2 regions of the Exiguobacterium sp. s46 genome follow, and region 1 is predicted to be linked to the other one. Evidence: riboswitches for the same ligand, from Rfam matches in the RefSeq annotation. Region 1 holds a riboswitch; the other holds the start of a gene.
What was found. Region 1 has a riboswitch for S-adenosylmethionine ahead of KNQ08_RS10250 (methionine ABC transporter ATP-binding protein). Riboswitches for the same ligand answer to the same signal wherever they lie in the genome.

Region 1 (3,414 bases):
TCCCTTGAGCGATCCACCAGTTCATCATATCGTAGATCGCTTGCCTCACAGCTGGGTGCTCCCAGTTTAAGTCGGGCTGTTCTTTGGCGAAGGAATGAAAATAATACTGCCCGCGTTCTTCACTCCACGTCCACGGGCTTGGCGCAAAGTACGAGCGCCAGTTGTTCGGAGGCGTCTCTTTCGTACCATCCTGCCAGATGTACCAGTCATCCTTATCGTTAATCCGCTCTCGCGACTGACGGAACCAGTCATGCTGGTCACTCGTATGGTTCACAACTAAATCGAGAATGACCTTTAATCCTCGGGCATGAGCGGCCGTGATCAACTCCTGGAGATCTCCCATCGTTCCCGCTTTTTCCATGATCTCGTAATAATCGGCAATATCATAGCCGTTATCGACGTCCGGGGAACGATAACACGGATTCAACCACACGACATCGACACCCAGTGAAGCGATGTAATCAAGCTTATCGATGACACCTCGCAAATCACCGATCCCATCCCCGTTCGAATCTTTAAAGCTACGCCAGTAGACTTGATAGACGACTGCCTCTTTCCAGTTAGCTCGCTTCATCTTCCCACTCCTCTCCCTACTCTTTATTCCCGCTCCACTTATCTGTACCTGTTTATCCGACAATTTTTTTGAATTTCGAAAAAGTTCTTTTCTTTTGACTGAATATTCGTTATCCTTGACGACAATACCACGAAGGAGGCATTCATCCATGAAACATTTCGCTCCATCCATCGCCATTGATCGGCTTCCTGCTCCTGTCTTCGCTGAACTCGCGAACCGAATCGGTGCTGTGAAAGCTGCCGGACACGATGTCATCACACTTGGTCAAGGAACACCCGACCAGACGACGCCTGTACATATTCTCGATGCCTTAAAACAAGCCATCGACGAGCCAACGAACCTTCAATATCCACCGTTTCGTGGACATGATTTTCTAAAGCAAGCCGTCGCGCGCTTTTATGCGACTGAATTCGGTGTCACAATCGATCCGGCAACGGAAGTCGCAATTCTCCTCGGCAGTAAAGCCGGCATCGTCGCCTTACCGCAGACGATCGTCAACCCTGGAGAAGGTGTCATCGTTCCGGATCCAGGATACCCGGATTACCTGTCTGGCGCAGCACTTGCTGGCGCATTCCCGATCACGCTTCCGTTACTTGAGAAAAATAACTTCTTACCGGATTACGACTTACTTGATACGACGGACGTCGAGCGTGCCCGGATGTTGTTCCTCAACTACCCGAGTAATCCGACGGGTGCGACCGCGACGGCAGAAGCCTTCGAACAGACAGTCGCTTTCGCCGATGCCCATGATATCTGTGTCGTCCATGACTTAGCATACGGCGGCATCAGTTTCGATGGTCCGACGCGAAGCTTCCTGCAGACGGAAGGGGCAAAAGACGTCGGGATCGAGCTATTCTCACTCTCAAAACGCTTCAACATGTCCGGCTTCCGGATTGCCTTCGCGATCGGAAATCCGTCCGTCATCTCAAGCATCGAAACATACCAAGAACATCTCTACGTCAGTGCCTTCACACCGATTCAGCATGCGGCGACCGTTGCCCTCACGAGTGACCAAACGTGCGTCCGTGAGTTAAGTAGCTTGTATGAAACACGACGCGATGCGTTGTTCGCAAAACTCGATGCGATTGGTTGGAGTGGTCCACGCCCAGGCGGTTCCTTCTTCGTCTGGCTTCCTGTTCCAGAAGGTTACACGTCCCAAAGCTTCACCGATCATCTACTTGACGAAGCACACGTCGCCGTGACCCCGGGATCATTCTTCGGCGAATACGGTGAAGGCTACGTCCGGATTAGCTTGATTGCTGACGTCGAACGTCTAGAAGAAGCCGTCGATCGAATCGGAACGCTCAACCTGTTCCGGACACCTGTTGCGGAATAATTCTGAAAAAACATTTGACAGATGGGAATCATTTCCGTTAAAGTAAATCCCAACAGCATAACTACTTATCGAGAGCGACCGAGGGATTAGGCCCAACGACGTCCGGCAACCACCTGTAAGGAACGGTGCCACATCCTACAGAATGATTTTCATTCTGAGAGATAAGTTACGAAATCTTACACTTTCGTCGCTTTTTTCTGGTTGCTCTGCTACTAGGAAAAAGCGACTTTTTTTGTATGAGGAGATGAGCGGATGATTGAATTCAAACACATTACAAAACGGTTCGTTCGAGACCGGACCCCGATTTTTGCATTACGGGATGTCGATTTGACGATCCAAAAAGGAGAAATCTTCGGAATCATCGGTGAGTCTGGTGCCGGTAAAAGTACGTTGCTTCGCCTGATCAACGGGCTCGAGCATCCAACACAAGGAACCGTCAAGGTCGACGGTGTCTCGCTCGGCGGGATGTCAAAAGCAGATTTACGTCAACTTCGCTTGCGGACAGGAATGATCTTTCAGCATTTCCAATTGATCCAGTCACGCAACGTCGCGGATAACATCGCTTTTGCACTCAAGGCCGCTGGCGTCAAACGTGCAGATTTCCCGGAGCGAATTCGCGAACTCGTCTCGCTCGTCGGACTTGAAGGATTTGAGACGAACTTCCCGAGTCAATTAAGCGGTGGGCAGAAACAGCGCGTCGGGATTGCCCGGGCACTCGCAAACAATCCGACCGTCTTGTTATGTGATGAAGCGACATCCGCTCTTGATCCCGTTACGACACTACAGATTCTTGAACTGCTGAAGGATTTGAATGAACGACTCGGATTGACGATCGTCCTCATCACGCATGAGATTGATGTCGTCAAACAGATTTGCCATCGCGTCGCGGTCATGTCGCAAGGTGAAGTCGTCGAAGTCGCCTCAACCTATGACTTGTTCAGTCAAGCTAAGCATCCGGTGACGCAACATTATGTCGATACGGCATTACAAATCGAATTGCCGGAACGCATCTTACAGGCAACCCCAGGTAAGATCATCCGCTTGCAGTTCACAGGCGAGAAGACCGGTGAAAGTACGTTATCAGAAGCGATCCGCCGTTACGATATCTCAGTCAGCATCTTGCACGGCAAGGTCGACTACATTCAAGACGTCGCCTTCGGTGTCCTGATTGTCAGCTTGACGGGATCATCCGATCAAATCGCTCCTGCCCTTGACTGGCTCGCGACGGAACTTCACGCACTCGAGGTGATTCAGGATGTGGCTTGATCGTATTCAAACGATGTTACCGGAGCTCTTGAAGGCACTCGGCGAGACAGCATGGATGGTTGGTATTTCACTTGCTTTCGCATTGGTCGTCGGGATTCCGCTCGGAATTCTCTTGTTCGTCACCGACCGGGGATTATTTTTTCAAAACCTTGCCGTCCGCCGTGTTCTTGACTTCGTCGTCAACATCGTCCGGTCGCTACCGTTCATCATCTTGCTGGTTGCCCTCATTCCATTAACG
Region 2 (3,414 bases), on a different contig from region 1:
AGGTCAACTCGTCGATCTCGTCATGTGGCGGGAACGGAAGGATACACTGACGATTGCTTGGAAGCATCCATTCACGTATAAAGAGCCGATCGTCAACGCATCATCTAACCGCCCATCAGAGGTAGAGCAACCGGTAGTGAAGACGTCTGTGACAACGAAAAAGTCAAATCGGTATGCACGAAAAATGAAACGACAACCGGTTCCGAAAGCTAAAAAAGCACAGCGTCGCGTCCGTATGCCAAAAGAGCGAACGATTGAACCGATCGTGACGACAGCCGTACCTGGACAATTGATGGATTTCGTTGATAAGACACCACTTGATTTCACGCGCTTCACAGGAATGCGTCTCGTCATCGTCGGAAATGAACAACAGACCGCTGTCTATCGCGAGTTCTTTGCGCCGACGGGAATCGAATTGATTCATCTTGCAGGGGACGCACAGTCCGCGAAAAAGATTGCCTGTCTCGCCAAAAAGACGGACGCGATCGTCGTCGTGACGAGTCGCGTTTCTCATGCAGCGAGTGCACATGTCATCGCGCAGGCAAAAAAGCATGGTATTCCATTCGCGATGGAACGGCTCGACGGTCGACGATCGTTATACACGGCGTGTGAACGACAACTTGAGCGTGCTTGGCTCAACCAGCAACGAGACGGGAAATTATTGAAAAAAGAGTGAAACATTAGAAGAATTCGACCGTAAAGTAAGGTGAGAACTTATTTTTCAAGGAGGACCTTACTCATGTCATCTCAATTAAAAAAAGCAGCGAAGGAGTCGCTCAGCGGTCGTTGGGGATTTGCCATCCTCATGTTCGTACTGTTTTCTATCATCCAGAGCGTTCCGACGTTCATCGGACCAGATCCTAACGAAGATCTAAATGCGATGAGTGCGGTCAGTATCATTCTTTCGATTTTATTGATCCCAATCGCAGCGGGTTGGACGTGGGTCGCGATGTCGTTCGCACGCAATGAAGAAGTCAAAGTAGCTGATTTGTTCGAGCCGTATAAAATCTTCGGCAAAGTCATCGGCGTCTCGATTGTGCAAGCGGTCTTCTTATTCTTATGGACATTACTCTTGATCATTCCAGGGATCATCAAGTCGTTCTCTTACCTGTTGACGTTCTACATCCTTCGAGATGAACCATCGGTCGGTATCTTCGAGGCCATCACACGTTCACGTCAACTCATGGATGGTCATAAAATGGAAGCATTCTTACTCTTCCTATCATTCATTGGTTGGGCATTACTCGTGATCGTTACACTTGGTCTTGCTGTCTTATGGGTTGGACCATACTTCAGCGTCACAATGGCAAAATTCTATGATCGTGTGCGTGGTGAACAAGCGCCAGAGCCAACATCAGATTTCGTCGCACCATATTAATACCGAATCCCGACACGACGTCGGGATTTTTTTATGCGTGAAATAATTCCGATTGGAAAAGACGGTTTAATGGTTGCTTTAGTTCAGTGAATTTTGTACGATGAATGCAACACATCTTATCTAGAGAAGTCGAGGGACTGGCCCGAAGACACTTCAGCAACCCCGCTACGGCGGAAGGTGCTACTTCCAGGAAGGGATACCTTCCGAAGATAAGAGCGGACAGGACAAGATACCGTCGCTCTTTTCGAACTTCGAAAAGAGCGTTTTTTTATGATAAGGGGGACGATGGAGTGGAGTATGGTTTTTGGTTACCGATTTTTGGGGGATGGTTACGTAACGTCGAGGATGAACAGATGCCACCGACCTTCGATTATGCGAAACAAGTCGCACAAACAGCAGAACGAATCGGGTTCTCGACGACGTTGATTGCGGAATTGAACTTGAATGATATCAAAGGCATTAAGGAACCGAGTCTTGAGGCATGGACGACGGCAGCAGCGATTGCTGCAACGACAGAACGCCTTGAGATCATGACAGCGGTTCGTCCCGGGTTCCATAATCCAGCGACGACGGCGAAGATGGCGGCAAACATCGATCAGTTGAGTGGTGGACGCTTTACGCTCAACGTCGTTTCAGCGTGGTGGGCAGAGGAAGCGAAACAATACAACGGTATCTTCACAGCGCACGATGAACGCTATGCTCGGACGGAAGAGTTCGTCACGGTCATGAAGGGACTGTGGGCAGATGCGTCACCGTATAGCTTCTCCGGTCATCACTACACGATCGAGCAAGCAGAACTCCATCCGAAGCCAGTCCAGCGTCCAGGCATCAAGCTCTACGCTGGTGGAGAGAGTGAAGCTGGAAAGCGAACGATCGTCGAACACTGTGACGCTTATGTCATGCACGGGGGCACTGTTGAAGAAGTAGCCCATAAAATCGACGACATGAAAGTACGCCGGGAAGCGACGGGACAAAAGCCGCTCGAAAGCTTCGGTCTTGCTGCCTACATCATTTGTCGGGATACGGAAGAAGAAGCACTTCTTGAATGGCAACGGATCACGGACGTCAAGGAAGACAGCGCCGGTTATGCCGGTTATCAGGATTTCATTAGTAAATCGCAACTGGAGCAACAGGTCGAGCGGAACGATTATTCTGTCTCGAACCGTGGTCTACGTCCGAATTTAATCGGGACACCAGAACAAATCGCTGAACGGATTCTAGCGTTCGAAGCCGTCGGTGTCACGTTACTTTTGTTACAATTCTCACCACAACTTGAAGAAATGGAACGCTTTGCTCGTGACGTAATGCCACTGGTCGAAGCGAAACGAAAGGTAGGTCAACAATCATGACAAAAATTCATATTCTCCACGAAAACCAAGAATGGACGGACCATCTCATCAAACGTCTCGAAGAACTCGAATTACCGTATGAACAGTGGCACTTGAATGAAGGAATCGTTCCGCTGGATGAACTGCCGCCAGAAGGCGTCTTTTACAGCCGGATGAGTGCTTCTTCGCATACGCGGGGACATCGTTACGCGCCGGAGTTGACGGAAGGGGTCCTCGCTTGGTTAGAAGAGCATGACCGGACCGTCTTTAACGGAACGCGTGCGCTCCGTCTTGAAGTCAGCAAAGTCAATCAATATACGGCGTTGCGGAAGGCTGGGATTCGTGTACCGAAGACGACGGCTGCCGTCGGACGTGATCAAATCGTACAAGCAGCAAAAGAAATCGGTGTTTCGTCATTCATCACGAAACACAACCGTGCCGGAAAAGGTCTCGGCGTCCAGCTGTTCCACTCGATTGAAGCACTTGAAGCTTATCTCGACGGTCCGACATTCGACGAACCAGTCGATGGCATCACGTTGATTCAAGAGTATATTCAAGCACCAGAACCGTACATCACACGTTGTGAGTTCGTAGGTGGAAAGTTCGTCTACGCGGTTCGAGTCGATACATCAGAAGGGTTCGAGCTTTGCCCAGCGGATGCATGCGTGATCGACGACTTGTTCTGCCCAGTCGGTGAAGAAGCACCGC

Region 2: another riboswitch for S-adenosylmethionine. It lies ahead of KNQ08_RS13690 (LLM class flavin-dependent oxidoreductase); the one in region 1 lies ahead of KNQ08_RS10250 (methionine ABC transporter ATP-binding protein).

What each region holds. Positions count from the first base shown of each region.
Region 1 covers NZ_JACSMY010000001.1:1,970,966-1,974,379, forward strand. Annotated here, with positions in the region: gene KNQ08_RS10240 (alpha-glucosidase) at 1-574, opposite strand, end outside; gene KNQ08_RS10245 (aminotransferase class I/II-fold pyridoxal phosphate-dependent enzyme) at 723-1,910, shown strand; SAM riboswitch class I at 1,973-2,078, shown strand; gene KNQ08_RS10250 (methionine ABC transporter ATP-binding protein) at 2,163-3,176, shown strand; gene KNQ08_RS10255 (methionine ABC transporter permease) at 3,166-3,414, shown strand, end outside.
Region 2 covers NZ_JACSMY010000003.1:94,413-97,826, forward strand. Annotated here, with positions in the region: gene KNQ08_RS13680 (DUF2325 domain-containing protein) at 1-676, shown strand, start outside; gene KNQ08_RS13685 (DUF975 family protein) at 740-1,378, shown strand; SAM riboswitch class I at 1,492-1,594, shown strand; gene KNQ08_RS13690 (LLM class flavin-dependent oxidoreductase) at 1,669-2,727, shown strand; gene KNQ08_RS13695 (ATP-grasp domain-containing protein) at 2,724-3,414, shown strand, end outside.